3 regions of the Lysinibacillus sp. NPDC093190 genome follow, and region 1 is predicted to be linked to each of the others. Evidence: riboswitches for the same ligand, from Rfam matches in the RefSeq annotation. Region 1 holds a riboswitch; each other region holds the start of a gene.
What was found. Region 1 has a riboswitch for lysine ahead of ACQKOF_RS14300 (aspartate kinase). Riboswitches for the same ligand answer to the same signal wherever they lie in the genome.
Positions count from the first base shown of each region.

Region 1 (5,540 bases):
GGTAATTTCTGATATTCCTCAAAATGTCCATAATACCATTTCCCAAACATACATTGATGATGCGTCTTTAAAGTTTCTTTATGGCCAGCCTTTTGAATAGCATTTCGCAAAAAGCTAGCATGATCCATTAACCTTGCCGCCAGTTGGCCAACTACCGTTTGTTCTGAGGGCTTTCTGATTGTCGGTACAATAGCTTTTAAAATTTCAGATACTTGATTTTGTATTATATCCGAGAAGTCACTAGTATGTGATAGTTCCGTCGTTGTTTCCGCTAAACGACCTACTGCTATTACATTTTCTTCTGATGCAGCTGTTATTTGATGAATGCCATGTGCTGCTTCTTCAATATTTTTACTTGTTACAGTCAGGTTAGCAATATTATCCTTCATGATACTTAAAAAATCAGTTAAATAATGTTCGACTTGTTTAATATTTGTTATTGTATTGTGTAATTTCTTATCAATGACTGATCGAATCTTCGTCATTTCTTGCAATGAACCTTTCGAGCTGTTGGCTAACTTTCCTACCTCCATCGCGACAACATTAAAGCCCTTTCCATGCTCACCAGCACGTGCGGCTTCAATTGAGGTATTTAAGGATAGTAGTTGTGTTTGATCAGCAATCCCGGTTACACCTTTACCGATATCATCCATTTTAGTCATTTCATCATTCAATTGCTCTGTTGAATTAGCTCCTTTAGCCAACAACTCCTGAACCATTTCACCTTTTGTAATGGACGATTCCATCTCTTCTACAAGTAATATGGAATGCTGTTTTATCTCTTGAATGTTTGCATTAACATTTTGCTCAACCGCAAGCATCTCTTCTGTATTTGACGACATTTCTTCACTCATTGCGGAAATATCTCCTACACTCGTTGAGACATTTTGAACCTTTAATGCCGTTTGAAAATTAATTAACTCCATATGCGCTAGTACAAAGTCTAAAATCGCATTTTTCACATCAATGCTTTCCTGCTCAAGTTCCAATTCCAGAATTCGTTTTTTTAATATTTGTATTTCTAAATCGTTGTCTCTATCAACGCTTTCATCCATTGGCTTTTGAAATAAACCGAATAATACCATACAAACCCCCACCTTCCCCTTGGTAAAACATGTCATATTTTATTATATAACAATAAAATTGGATAAAATATTAAATTGATGTGAACAAATAAAAGATGCGTCCATTACTGACACATCTCATTCATAGTGTTGAAATACAAAATGGTCGAGGAGATTTTAGTAATGTTGTGCAGCTTTAAATGAGGGTGATTTTCGTCTCAGACTTTTCTCTTTACTGTGAGCGAGCGTCGAGTCGCTTCCTGCTTATGTTGTTGTTGCTGACGCTACGCTTTCGCACATAAAACATTTGTTGCTGACGCTGCGCTTTCGCACATAAAACATCTGTTGCTGACGCTGCGCTTTCGCACATAAAACATCTGTTGCTGACGCTGCGCTTTCGCACATAAAACATTTGTTGCTGACGCTGCGCTTTCGCACATAAAACATTTGTTGCTGAAATTCCGTTTTATCACTATAAATTAGAGAGACATACCAGAAGATACATTTTAAGCGAAGTAGTTGATTGGAGTGGAGACTGAGCGACTCCTTGGGGATCAGCAATAGAGGAACGAAGGCTAAAACCATCACATCCTGTGATAACGCCTTCGTGATTAACATCGTGTTAGCCCGACGCCCCCAAGAAAGCGCCCAGCCGGAACAGAAATCAACCCCTCGTTTTGCCATAGAGCCATTTTTCAACAACAATGTGCCTTTTGCTGACCCATCCTATTCAATATTAAATATAGAGCGCTTGTTCTAAGTTAAATTCATCATGTAATGCATTTGCTGCATGAATCATTTCGTCCTGAGGAACAACGACAGAAACTTTTATTTCAGAAGTACTAACCATTTTTACAGGGATACCTTCACGACGTAGACGATCAAACATTCGGGCAGCCACTCCTGGATTAGATGCCATTCCTGAGCCAATAATAGAGACTTTTGCTAAGCCGATTTCAAAATCAGCAAAACTAAACCCTAATGATAATTTACTATCTTCTAGGACACGTAATGCTTCAGCGAACTCCTCTTTTAAAATAGTAAATGATACAGTTGGCTTTAAGCCATCAATTATTGCTTGTACGATTATATCGACGTTTATGCGATTCTCTGCAAGTATTGTGAACATATCTGCTAATGAAGCATTGGAATAAGCATCATAACCAACTGTTAAGCGAATAACGTCTGACTCATAGGCAACACCACGTACAATTAAATTTTTCTCCATTTCAACTTCCTCCTTCAATAAAGTACCTACTGTATCTATTTCGCTCGACCGAATGATAACTGGGATTTGAAACTTCTTTGCTAACTCTACAGCTCGTGGGTGTAAAATTTGTGATCCTAAGTTTGATAGCTCTAGCATCTCATCGTAGGAAATTTCTGTTAGCTTACGTGCCCTAGCAACATGACTTGGATCAGCTGTATAGACTCCATCCACATTAGTGTAAATATCTACCCGCTCCGCCTTCAATTTTGCTGCAATAGCTATAGCCGACCTTTCCACCCCACCTTTACCTAACGTCGTAATATTCCGTGAATTATCGATACCCTGTCCCCCAGCAACAATTACGATTTTCCCCTGTACAAAATGCTCTTCTATTCGACTAGCATCCATTTCATCAATACGGGCATTGCTATACATAGCATCGGTTTCAATGCCTACCTGCCAGCCTGTTAATGACACTGCATCGTATCCTTCCTCCTGTAAAGCAATTGCCACTAATGTACTTGTAAGTTGTGAGCTTGTTGAAAATAGTGCGTCTAGTTCACGCTTAGATGCGTTGTCTGATAGATCACGAGCCATCTTTGCTAATTCTTTAGCCATACCCCTCATAGCTGTAGTGACAACGACAACATCAAAACCTCTTTCCTTTTCTGCAATCGCCTTTTTCGCAACATTTTGAATGTGCTCTGTTGATGCTAATGTAGCACCACCAAATTTCATCACAATTCTCGCCATCTTTATCATTCTCCTTCGTATTCAATCATTTCGCTGATTATAAAGTAGCTATACTTTTGCAGCAAAATCAAAGTGACACGAGCACTCACTTTCCTCCGCTCCATTTTTTTAACACCACCTCTCAGGTAGGGGGTAATTGCCTTGAAAAAAGTTTGTCTCTAGAAAGCAAAAAAGGCAGTTCTCACATAACGTGAAAGCTGCCTATAACATGTACAATAAAAGTAACTTGCGCATGTGTGATAGCTCTCCGAAACGATTAGTATCGACAATCTTACATCTCTTAAATGTAAAACCAGCACAGCATCGGAAACAACGATGCTCCACTTCGGCAAGCTTCCCTTTCATACATTTTCACTGGACTTGTTCGTCCTCGAACGTACTACTCTTGAACCTTGCACCTCTATCATCACTAAATAGTGAAAATATTTAATTAACCTTAGTGAAGAAATTTCCAGTTTAATAGTAGAAACTACTGAAAAACTAAGGCACGGTATACAACATTGCTATATTGAAGGGCAATGTTATATACAAACTTAGCATATGTCTAATCCTTTGACAATGTCTCTTGTTAAAAATCAATTTCGCCTTGGCGTAATTGTAGCTGACGCTTTGCTTTCGCTACAGAAAACATTTGTTGCTGTCGCTTCGCTTTCGCACAGATAAACAATGCGTCCGGAGGCTTTATTTTCATTCAGTAGGTGTTTGTACACCCACTGAAAAGGAACTCCATCTGCATTTTTCTCACCACCTTCAGAGGTGGGAGTCTTCTACTGAATGAAAATAAGCATAGATATTGTTAGCTAGATTAGATGGCATCCCTGCTTCCTGTAATGCCTGCATACTTGCCTCACGAATTTTTTTGACAGAGCCAAAATGCTTAAGTAATTGCTGTTTTCGCTTTGGACCAATGCCCTCTATATGATCGAGGACAGATTGTATAGCATGCTTCTCGTGCTGCTGTCGTAAGAAGGTAATAGCAAAGCGGTGTACTTCGTCCTGAATTCGTTGCAATAAGTAGAATCCATCGCTTGTTCGCTTTAACGCAATTACTTCAGGTGGATCACCAAATAGAAGCTGTGACGTATTATGCTTTTCATCTTTTGCTAATCCGGCAATTGGAATGACAAGGCCAAGCTCATCTTCTAACACTTCTCGTGCGACTTCCATTTGACCCTTCCCACCATCTATTAGTACTAAATCCGGTAAAGGTAGACCATCTTTTAATACGCGTGTGTATCGACGACGAATTACTTCCTGCATCGCCCCGTAATCATCGTGCTTGGCAGCAGTACGTGTTTTGTATTTTCGATAATCCTTCTTCGCAGGTTTTCCATCAATAAATACAACCATTGCAGATACAGCATCTGTCCCATGCATATGACTATTATCGAAAGCTTCAATCCGTAAAGGCGTAGAGATGCCCATAGCTTCACCAAGCGCCTCACATGCTCCTATAGTGCGTTCTTCCTGACGTTCAATAAGCTGGAACTTCGCTGCTACAGCAATTTCAGCATTTTTCGTCGCTAATTCAACTAGCTCTTTTTTTTGCCCACGTTTTGGTGTCAGTACCTTAACTTCTAATAATTCCGTTAAAATATCTGCATCAATAGATTGTGGGATAAAGATCTCCTTAGGCTTAATGTGCTCTAACTTTTCGTAAAATCGCCCAACGAACGTTAAAAATTCCTCTTCTGCCTCTTGATAAATTGGGAAAATCGAGACATCTCGCTCAATGAGTTTTCCTTGACGGACAAAGAAAACTTGAACACACATCCAGCCCTTATCGACTGCATAGCCAAATACATCGCGGTTAGTTGTATCACTTGAGACGATTTTTTGCTTTTGCATGACTGTATCGATATGTGCAATTTGATCACGAAATTCCTTTGCACGCTCAAACTCTAAATTTTCAGCGGCCGCTAGCATTTTTACCTCTAGCTCTTTTTTGACTTCCTCAACCCCACCATTTAAAAATTTTGTCATATCCTCAATCATATCGTGGTAAAGTTCAGCATCAATATCCTTCACACAAGGGGCTAGACATTGTCCCATGTGATAATACAAACAAACCTTGGTAGGGAGTTGTACACATTTTCGCAGAGGATATAAACGATCTAGCAGCTTTTTCGTCTCACTTGCTGCATACGCATTCGGATATGGACCAAAATATTTTGCCTTATCCTTTTTCACTTTTCGTGTTGTAATAAGACGTGGGTGTTTTTCATTTGTAATTTTTAGATACGGATACGTTTTATCATCCGTCAGCATAATATTGTACTTCGGGTCATGTAGTTTTATAAGATTAAGCTCTAAAATTAAAGCTTCAATATTGGAGGATGTCACAATGTACTCAAAGTCTTCTATTTCGCTTACAAGTCTCTGTGTTTTCCCTTCATGCGTACCAGTAAAATACGAGCGTACTCGATTTTTCAGCACTTTTGCTTTCCCGACATAAATAATGGTTCCTTGTCGATCTTTCATCAAATAGCAGCCAGGCTGATCTGGTAAAATTT
Region 1 covers NZ_JBNNVG010000017.1:13,915-19,454, forward strand. The annotation lists gene ACQKOF_RS14290 (methyl-accepting chemotaxis protein) at 1-1,085, opposite strand, end outside; gene ACQKOF_RS14295 (hypothetical protein) at 1,329-1,766, opposite strand; gene ACQKOF_RS14300 (aspartate kinase) at 1,801-3,027, opposite strand; lysine riboswitch at 3,260-3,438, opposite strand; gene uvrC (excinuclease ABC subunit UvrC) at 3,778-5,540, opposite strand, start outside.

Region 2 (5,540 bases), on a different contig from region 1:
TCTTTTGTCCGTTCATGCTGAGGTTTTACTAAAACCTGTGATGGTGGTCCTTCCTCTACAATAACACCTTTATCCATAAATACAACGCGGTCTGCTACTTCTTTAGCAAATTCCATTTCATGTGTAACAATTAACATCGTATTCCCGGCATTCGCTAGCTGACGCATTACCTTCAATACTTCACCGACCATTTCTGGGTCAAGGGCTGACGTCGGTTCATCAAACAGCATTACTTCTGGGCTCATTGACAATGCTCGCGCAATCGCTACTCGCTGTTTTTGACCGCCAGATAGCTGCCTTGGCTTCGCATTGACGTATTGATCCATACCAACAATTTGCAAATATTTTAGAGCAACTTCGTCGGCTTCTTCCTTCGAACGCTTTAATACTTTCATTTGACCAACTGTACAATTTTTTAACACATTATGATTGTTAAATAAGTTAAATTGCTGGAATACCATACCTAAATGTGTACGGTATTCTTGGATATTATGCTTTTCGTCTAAAATGTTGTCACCTTTGTAAATAATTTGACCGCCACTTGGTGTTTCTAGTAAATTAATGCAGCGTAGTAGTGTTGATTTACCTGATCCGGAAGAACCGATTAAGCAGACAACCTCGCCCTTTTCTACTTGGAAATTTACATCCTTTAACACTTGGTTACGCCCAAATGATTTACTTAAATGCTCTATTTTAATAACTGTCATCTGTTCGTCCCCCTATACTGCTTCTTTCTGTTCTTTTTGGTAGGCATCTGGTCCATCCAGGCGTTTTTCTACATACAGTAAAATTCTTGATGCTGTGAATGTCATGATGAAATAAAGGACACAAGCTACAAAGAAGGATTCAAAATAGCGGAAGTTATTACCTGCAATCGACTTTGTTTGGAAGTATAATTCCGTAACCCCGATAACGTTTAAAACTGCTGTATCTTTAATATTCATAATTAATTGATTACCTGTTGCAGGTAATATATTTCGCGCAACTTGTGGTAATACAACATGTAGCATGATTTGAAAATGATTCATACCAATGGCCGATGCGGCCTCGTACTGCCCCTTATCAACGGAAACAATACCGCCACGCACAATTTCAGTCATATAAGCACCTGTGTTTAGTGCAACAACTAAAATACCTGCCGTAATAAAGTTCATATCAATACCAAATGCAATATCTAATCCGTAAAATACAACCATTGCTTGTACAATCATTGGTGTACCACGGAAGAATTCGACATAGCATGTTAGTATAAAATTAATGAGTTTTAAGCTATAGAATTTTAAACCCTTTTTACGAACCTTGATGGTATGCATAATTCCGATAAAAAATCCGATAAGTGCACCAATAATTGTACTAATAATCGAAATAAGTAATGTATAATACGCACCTCGTAAAAACATTTGCCAGTTGTTCTCAACAATAGAAATAATCCATTCAAAACTCATGATGTTCCTCCTAACAACGTTGTGTTGCTTGTTCGTTACAGTATCGTGTCTTAGCTGGGCCTTTTGTTTCTTTTATCTTATGAAACTTTTAGCTAAGACATTATTTTTTTAGAGAGATTCTTATTGTATAACTTGTATTGGGATTGCACGAGCTAGCAGATAGCCCGTGCATTCATGTTATTGTGCTGCTGGTTGCTGGTGGATTGCTTCTTCCATAATTTTTTGACGATTATCTTCAGAAATACCTTTTAAGATTTCATTGATTTTTTCAAGATCGGCATCACCTTTACGTAAACCAACTGCAATAGATGTATTTGAAATATCGGTATCGAAACCTTTTTCAAACTTTACATACGTAAACTTATCATTTGCAGCAGCAGCGGAAATACCTTCTGGTCGCTCTGCTACATAGCCGTCAATTTTTCCAGCTTCTAATGCTACACGCATTGCTGGGAAGTTATCCATTGCTGTTTGTTTTTTTACATCTTTGATTTGATCAATAACATTGTAGTTAGACGTATTTAATTGTGATGTAATTTTTGCACCAGAAAAATCTTGGATGGATTTTGCTTTTTCATATTTACTGCCTTTTTTGATGACCATTACAAAATCAGACGTATAGTAGTTTTCGGTGAAATCAATTGTTTGCTTACGCTCTTTAGTAGGTGACATTCCTGCAATGATTGCATCGATTTTGTTTGATTGTAGTGCTGGAACTAAACCATCCCATTCCAATTTTACGATAACTAATTCTTTTCCTAAGCCTTCAGCAATTTTTTTCGCCATTTGCACATCATATCCGCCTGCATATTCTGCATTATCGGCAATTTTTACTGCGCCATTTGTATCATTTTGCTGTGTCCAGTTAAACGGAGCATAACCTGCTTCCATCCCGATACGGAATTGGCCTCCGCTTTCACCCTTATCAGTATTTGCTCCCCCATCACTAGACGACGTCCCATCCTTTTTACCACCAGTACCACAAGCTGCTAACAAAATTGCAGTCATGACGGTCAACATTAATACCAACCATTTTCTTTTCATGTAAAACTCCCCTTTTCTGTAAAAAAATAAGACAACTGTACAAAAAAAGACCTAAGTTCTGAACTTAGGTCTTATCTTTTTTAACAGTTGCCCAAATCCTCACAATAATTTCCAACATTCCGAGATAGCACAACCTAGTAAACCTGGAAAGTAATTTACTAGGACAGTCCTGCACTTATTCACTGCAGACCCAGCATAAAAGTACGAGCTCCTTTTATACTTCGGCGATAGTTCCTTCTCCATTGCGTCTTCGCTTGCTTGAACTCAACAATGAACTAATAAATACCGCGCCTCTACCTCACAATAGGATAAATGTGAGGTTTGTATATTTAATTGATATTAAGATATTACTATAAAACTAAGTTATCCGTCAAGATAATTTTATTACTTTTCTGACTAATTACAATATTAGGGTTTTATTCTTTTATAATCCTTATATACAATTTTGCAAAGTAGAAAATGGTGTTTAGATTTGATAACGTAGGGGTTGATTTCCGTTCCGGCTTTGCGCTTTCCTGGGAACATCCAGCCTCACTCCAATCAACATATATACGTGTTACGTGTTTACGTGTTAATATGACTTTGAACATTTTAGAAAATTCGCAAATTTTTATCATAAAAGCTCTACACTAGTAATTCAAAAGAATCTGTTATTCCACAAAATTAAATTCTTTTATTCTATAACTTTATTACTACGTGAAGCTTTCTTAAAAAATTTTCTGAAAATGAGGAATGTTTTATGACAAGCAAAAAACCCTGCAAAACAATGTTCGCAGGGTTTTAACAAATTCAGGAATTAAGAATTTAATAATAAATCTTCTGGGTTTTCAAGTAGTTCTTTAACAGTTTTAAGGAAACCTACAGAATCTTTACCATCGATAATACGGTGGTCATAAGAAAGAGCTAAGTACATCATTGGGCGGATTTCTACTTCACCATTCACTTCAACTGGACGTTTTTTGATAGTATGCATACCAAGAATACCAGCTTGTGTACCATTCATGATAGGTGTAGACATTAATGAACCGAATACCCCACCATTTGTAATTGTGAATGAGCCACCTTGAAGATCTGCTAAACCTAATTTTTTGTCGCGTGCTTTTTTCGCTAGGTCTGCAATTGAATCTTCAATTTCTGCAAAGTTTTTGCGGTCAGCGTCACGTACAACTGGTACTACTAAACCTTCTTCTGTTGATACAGCTACACCGATATCAAAGAAGTTGTTTAAGTGAATTTCATCACCAGCGATTTGTGCGTTCACATATGGATATTTTTTAAGTGCTGCAACTACAGCTTTTGTGAAGAATGACATGAAACCAAGTTTTGAGCCAGTTGACTCGAAGAATTGGTCTTTTTTACGAGAACGTAAAGCCATAACGTTTGTCATATCTACTTCGTTGAATGTTGTTAACATTGCAGTAGATTGTTTTACTTCAAGTAAGCGTTTTGCAATTGTTTGGCGACGACGGCTCATTTTTTCAACTGTTACACGTGATTCATCTACAGCTGCAACTGCTTTAGGTGCTGCTGGAGCTGCTTGTGGTGCTGCCACTGGAGCTGTTCCATGAGCTGCTACGTCTTGTACACGTACACGGCCTTGTGGATCTACTGGAGATACAGCAGCAAGGTCAATACCTTTTTCACGAGCAAGTTTACGAGCTGCTGGAGATGCGATTACACGCTCACCAGAAGTTTCTTCTACAACTGGAGCTGCTGCAACTGGAGCAGGTGCCGCTTGTAGCGCTGCTGGAGCTGGAGCTGCTGCAACTGGTGCCGCTGGAGCAGGTGCTGCACCTTCGCCAGCTTCTACTACTGCGATTACTTGACCTACAAGTACAGTATCGCCTTCTTCAGCTAAAATTTGAGTTAAAACTCCCGCTTCTTCAGAAATGATTTCAGCGTTTACTTTGTCTGTCTCAAGTTCAACGATGAATTCACCTTTTTCAACGCGATCGCCCACTTTTTTTACCCACTGTGCGATACTACCTTCTGTAATCGATTCTGCTAATTCAGGGACTTTAATTTCAGCCACTTTCATTTCCTCCTTTAATTAACGTGCATTGTGCACATAAAAGGGCTACTGCCTAAGCAAGTAGCCCAGCTCTCAAAAATTATTATGTGATTATTTAACCTTTACAAGCTCAGCAACTGCTTCTTCTACAACTGCGGCTTGAGCTGCTTTATGAGAATCTGCATCACCTTCAGAAGTCGAGCTCATTGCAGGACGGCCTACATAACGTAGCTTTTTACCTTCTGAAAGGTCGTGTAATGTTTCTAATGCATAATTCCAAGAACCTTGGTTTTTAGGTTCTTCTTGTACCCAAACAACTTCTTTTACATTTGGATACTTAGCAATAATACCAGCAACTTGCTCTTTTGGGAATGGGTAAAGTTGTTCTACACGAACAATGTGTAAGTGATCGAAGCCTTCACCATCTTTAATACGGTCTGCAATATCGATCATTACTTTACCTGAACCTAATACAATGCGTTCTACAGCTTCAGTTTTTGAACCCAGGCCTGGTTGTTCAATTACTTCTTGGAATGAACCATTTGCTAATTGATCAGCATTTGCTGCAGCTAATGGGTGACGAAGTAAGTACTTAGGTGATACAACTACAAGTGGTCGTACGCCTTCTGTTCCTAACAATGCTGCTTGACGACGTAATAAGTGGTAATAGTTACCTGCGTTTGAGCAGTTTGCTACGAACCAGTTATTTTCTGCAGACATTTGTAAGTAACGTTCCATACGGCTTGAAGAGTGTTCTGGACCTTGACCTTCATAACCATGTGGTAAAAGAATAACTAAACCAGATTTTTGACCCCATTTAGCACGTGCACCTGAAATAAAGTTATCGAACATAACTTGTGCCATGTTAGCAAAGTCACCAAATTGAGCTTCCCAAACTGATAGTACATGGCCATTTTCTAAATTGTAACCATATTCAAAGCCCACTACCCCAGCTTCTGTAAGTGGAGAGTTGTGTACTGTAAATGATGCATTTGCACCTGAAATATGGTGAAGTGGCGTGAATAACTTGCCATTGTTTT
Region 2 covers NZ_JBNNVG010000031.1:171-5,710, forward strand. The annotation lists gene ACQKOF_RS20230 (amino acid ABC transporter ATP-binding protein) at 1-707, opposite strand, end outside; gene ACQKOF_RS20235 (amino acid ABC transporter permease) at 720-1,445, opposite strand; gene ACQKOF_RS20240 (transporter substrate-binding domain-containing protein) at 1,623-2,489, opposite strand; lysine riboswitch at 2,607-2,793, opposite strand; gene odhB (2-oxoglutarate dehydrogenase complex dihydrolipoyllysine-residue succinyltransferase) at 3,286-4,521, opposite strand; gene ACQKOF_RS20250 (2-oxoglutarate dehydrogenase E1 component) at 4,612-5,540, opposite strand, start outside.
Region 2: it holds a riboswitch for lysine, as region 1 does, so the genes downstream of both, ACQKOF_RS20240 (transporter substrate-binding domain-containing protein) here and ACQKOF_RS14300 (aspartate kinase) in region 1, are expected to answer to the same signal.

Region 3 (5,540 bases), on a different contig from region 1:
AGATCATGAGCGTTATCATATGCTGCCCGTTATAGCAGAAATTTTTAACCTTGATACAACGAAACAGGCTTCTCTATGGCGTGATCGTGCATTAGTTGAGCTGAATATTGCAGTCCTACATTCCTTTAAAGAAGACGGTGTCAGCATCGTAGATCATCATACAGCTGCACAGCAATTTAAATTGTTTGAGGAAACAGAAGAAGCAGCGGATCGTGAAGTTACAGGTAATTGGACGTGGTTGATTCCACCTCTTTCACCAGCTACAACTCATATTTTCCATAAGCCTTATGTTAATGTTTACAATACACCTAACTATTTCTATCAGAAACCACCTTATTAGTAGAGAAAGGCAGCTCACTTTAACTATGAGCTGCCTTTTTTAATTCACATATTCACATATTCATTTTTAGAAGCCCTGAATGAACATAAGAAAAGTATCAATACTACGATAACAAATAACCAACCAGTGATATTCCAGCCACCAAATAAATCATGCAAATAACCAAATAAGATTGGACCGATTGCGGCTAATAAATATCCTAATGATTGTGCAAAACCTGATAAATCAGCTGCCTCAAAAGCTGTACGGGTACGTAGAGTAAAGAACATCATCGCTAATGCGAATGAAGCCCCTCCTGCTAAGCCTAGTAGCACCATCCACAGTACAGCGAGGCTTGTCCATTCCATCACTACTCCGATAAAGCCAACTAAGTAAAATATCGTAAACATTAATACGAGAGGACGTTGAGATGTCATTTTACTAGCGATAATAGGCACAGCTAAAGCCATTGGAACTTGTGAAAATTGCATGATGGAAAACATCCAGCCTGCACGATCAGCAGCTAATCCTTGTGATATATATATTTCAGGAATCCAAGCGGCAGTTGTATAGAATAATAATGACTGAAATCCCATAGCCCCCGCCACTGCCCAAGTAACAGGTGATTTCCATAATGGTGTACGTTCTTTCGTCGTTTTAACAGTAGACTCAGGCTTATTAAATTTCAGCTGTGGAATCCAAATTAATATGGTTAACACCACAAGAACAAGTGCGATTGCTAAAGCTCCCTGCCAGCCAAATGATGAATTGGCAATAGGATAACTAATGCCAGCACCGAGTCCAGCTGTCAAATTCATCGACATTGTGAACAATGCCATAAGTAAACCTACGTGATAGGGAAATTTCAATTTAAGTAATCCGGGAATTAGTACGTTACCGAATGAAATGGCTATACCAATTAGCATAGTACCAAATATGAGTAAACTAGTTGTGCCAAGGGAGCGTAGGACAATTCCTACCGCTAAAAGAATAGTTGATAAAAATAATGTTAATTCTAGTCCAAATTTACGTGCGACAATTGGTGCGAATGGTGAAATGATTGCAAATGCTAGCAATGGGATCGTTGTTAGAAAGCCCGCTAGTACATTGGATATGCCGAGGTCTTCACGGATAAAGGATATAATAGGTCCAACAACTGTTAGCGGCATCCGTAATGTCGAGGCAATACAAATTACTCCGATAACTAGTAATAAGGTTGTACCTTTCCAGTTAATTTTCCTGCTAGGATAAGTATCGGTATGTTCATGAGTAGTCAAATAAGTCCCCCCTGTTAGAACAATTTTGATTGAATCACTATACCACTTTATCACACTAATGAAAATAGTGGAAAATTCGCAAAATAAAGAACATTACTCGAGTTATTGAAATGTCATAGGTCGTATGTTAAACTAATACCCATCATAAATTTAATATTTAATGCCTCATGTTTATATTGAGGTAGAGGTCGCGGTATTTAAGAGTATGTTAATGGAAATGACAAGCATTAGAGAAATTAACTGAAAGGAAATACTGCCGAAGTGTGAGGGGACTTGAAAACCTCATGCTGGGGCTGTCTCCGAAAGGAACAGAACTGTCACGTTTGGACAACGTGTTGAGCTATCATTTTGAAGGAACAGAGGATTTACTTAGCCATCACAGCAACGTTCATGTGATGGCATTTTTTTGCCTCTTAAAAAGGAAGGAAGCTATATTGTGAGTGAAATAAAAGTCAATCAGCTCGGCCATAAAGCACCGAAGCTGAAAAAAGAATTAAAAAGCCGTCATATTACAATGATTTCATTAGGCGGTACAATCGGTACAGGATTGTTTTTAGCAAGTGGTGGTGCCATTGCACAAGCAGGCCCTGGCGGTGCACTACTCGCCTATGCATTAATCGGTATCATGGTGTATTTTTTAATGACGAGCTTAGGCGAAATGGCAGCTTATATGCCATCATCGGGCTCATTTAGTACGTATGCTACAAAATTTGTAGACCCAGCTTTAGGCTTTGCACTTGGTTGGAACTACTGGTACAACTGGGCGATTACAATTGCGGCAGAAATTTCTGCTGTCTCATTAATTATGAAATATTGGTTCCCAGATAGCTCATCAGCACTTTGGACTGTTTTATTTATTGCTGTAGTTTTAACGTTCAATCTATTATCGGTAAAAAGCTATGGTGAAAGTGAATATTGGTTTGCAATGATCAAGGTTGTAACTGTAATCATTTTTATTATCATCAGTTTCTTAATGATTTTTGGTATTTTAGGAGGACACGCTCCGGTAGGCTTTACGAATTTCTTTATCGGTGATGGACCATTCCATGGTGGGCTCCTTGCTACATTTGGTATTTTCTTAGCTGCGGGATTCTCATTCCAAGGGACAGAGCTACTTGGAATAACAGCAGGTGAAACGGATGACCCTGGTAAAAATATTCCGAAAGCCGTGAAGTCTGTTTTCTGGCGAATTCTATTGTTTTATATTTTAGCGATTGCTGCAATTGGGATGCTGATTCCATTTACAGATGCACGTTTGCTATCTGAAGATATCGCTGTTTCACCATTCACACTTGTGTTCGACCGTTTAGGAATTGCCTTTGCTGCATCATTGATGAATGCTATCATTCTAACGGCAATGCTGTCAGCAGGGAATTCAGGGCTTTACGCATCGTCACGTATGCTTTGGCAATTAGCGGTAGATGGACATGCACCGAAAATTTTCACTAAACTAAGCCGTCGAGGTATTCCGATTTACGCATTAATGGCGACTTTAGCAGTAGGGTGCCTAGCATTTTTAGCTTCATTCTTTGGTGATGGTGTAGTCTATATGTGGCTGCTAAATGCCTCTGGGATGTCTGGCTTCATTGCCTGGTTAGGAATTGCATTTAGCCATTACCGTTTCCGTCGAGCGTTCGAGGTACAAGGCTTAGATCCGAAATTGTTACCGTATAAAGCAAGGCTATTCCCATTCGGCCCGCTATTTGCCTTTACGGTTTGTATGATTGTTGTTATTGGACAAAACTACAATGCCTTTATGGGTGAAACAATAGATTGGTACGGAGTCCTTGTCTCATATATCGGTATTCCACTGTTCTTATTCTTATGGCTTGGCTATAAAATCAAGCATAAAACAAAAATGCTTCCATTAGAGCAATGTGATTTAAAAGTCGAACAATAAAAAATAAAACTGTCCTGTGAGCCATAGAAAATGACTTGCAGGGCAGTTTTTTTAAGTTAGAAAATATTAATGAATTTGTAACCCCAGACGTACATTCAAAATACTAAAATAATGTTTAACGTTTAAGCCCCAAAGCCTCGTATCCTCATAATAGCAATCATCGATCCGTAGATGACAAGAATAAGCAAAATGATGAGTAATCCTAAATATTTAGAAATACCTTTTCAGCGGGTGTCCAAACATCCGCTGCGTTAGCACTACGCTTTCGCGCAAAAAACATCTGCCGCTGACGCTTCGCTTTCGCGCAAAAAACATTTGTTGGCCTAAAGCTTCCGGCGGATGGATAAAAAATAGCCCATCACCAAAAGTAGGGATGACGTTTGTTAGACTAGACACCCAGGAAAGTGCCCAGTCGGAACGGAAATCAGCCCCGGAGCCCCTTACATGTAGAAATGCCAGACACAAAACCAAATGAAGGTCTTTGTGTCTGGCATTTTTTTAGCCAAATACCGTTTGCCATAATAAATAAAGATTTAAAGCAACTACAATCGCCACGACAATCCATCCTAATATGGTTGTAAAACGATGGTTGACTAGGCTTCCCATGACGTCGCGCTTACTTGTAAACATAACAAGCGGTACAAGAGCAAATGCAATACCAAAGGACAAAACAACTTGACTTAGGACAAGTGCATAAGTTGCATTAACACCGGATGCAATGATAACCAGAGGAGGTAGCATTGTAATAGCACGGCGTAAATAGAGTGGAATTTTCATTCTTATAAAGCCTTGCATCACAACGTCACCGGCAAGTGTACCAACTGAAGAGCTAGCAAGACCTGCAATGAGAAGGCCAAGACCAAAGGACACTGCCGCCATCGGACCAAGCGCCTCTTTTAATCCGTTATAAGCGATATCTAAATCTTCAACTACTACACTTTGTGTATGGAATACTGCTGCAGCAATAACAAGCATACTCATATTGATAGCGCCAGCGATAATCATTGCGATAATAATATCAATAAACTCAAAACGGAATATCCGTTTTTTTTCAGCATCATTTCGACCAACGACCCGATTTTGGGTTAATGAAGAATGCAAGTAAATAGCGTGTGGCATAACAGTTGCCCCTAAAATACCTGTTGCAAGTAAAATAGAATCTACTCCATCAAAGCGCGGTGTGAACATGCCTATTGTTACTTCGCCCCAATTTGGCTGTGCTAAAAATGTCTGGAATGCAAATGCTAATACGACAATAAGCACCATACCAGAAATGCCCGCTTCAAAAGCTCTAAAGCCTCTGCGCTGTAATTCTAAAACAGCAAATGAGCCGACTGCTGTAATAAGCGCTGCAGGTAACATTGGAATATTGAATAACAAGTACAGCCCGAGTGCAGCTCCAATAAATTCTGCTAGGTCTGTTGCAATAATGACCAATTCAGCCTGTATCCATAAAAAAATAGAAGTTTTTTTAGAAAAATGTTCACGTGCTACTTCGGGTAAATTTTTTCCTGTCGCAATACCAAGCTTTGCCGACAAAGATTGAATTAACACCGCCATTAAATTAGAAAAGGCGATTACCCAAAGCAGTAAGTATCCATATTTTGAACCTGCTGTAATATTTGTTGCGAAGTTACCTGGATCAATATAGGCAACTGCTGCGATGAATGCTGGGCCAAGAAACGGTAAGATTCGTCGCCAGCCTTTTATATCTCCATCTAAAACCGCCTCAGCAGGCGATTTATTCATTCGTTTGTAAACCATGTTGTTCCCTCATTTCAAAGAGTATCGCAAGCGAAATAAAGTTTCCTAGAGGAAAATGTATAGTACTATTTTATAGCTAGAACCCAAAAATGTGAAGAAGTTTGCTCAATTTTTTACTTAATTCGAAATGTTTTTGATATAGTAAACCAATTGTAATTGAAGAATTCTGCTTTTGTATCAATGATGGAAGCATCATAGTGGAATATTCGATTCATATGAAAACGATCAAGGATTAATGTACGTATCCATTTTAAAAGAGGGAATATACTTATAAAGAGCT
Region 3 covers NZ_JBNNVG010000032.1:47,896-53,435, reverse strand. The annotation lists gene ACQKOF_RS20745 (nitric oxide synthase oxygenase) at 1-340, shown strand, start outside; gene ACQKOF_RS20740 (CynX/NimT family MFS transporter) at 385-1,596, opposite strand; lysine riboswitch at 1,771-1,947, shown strand; gene ACQKOF_RS20735 (amino acid permease) at 2,033-3,496, shown strand; gene ACQKOF_RS20730 (Nramp family divalent metal transporter) at 3,995-5,260, opposite strand.
Region 3: it holds a riboswitch for lysine, as region 1 does, so the genes downstream of both, ACQKOF_RS20735 (amino acid permease) here and ACQKOF_RS14300 (aspartate kinase) in region 1, are expected to answer to the same signal.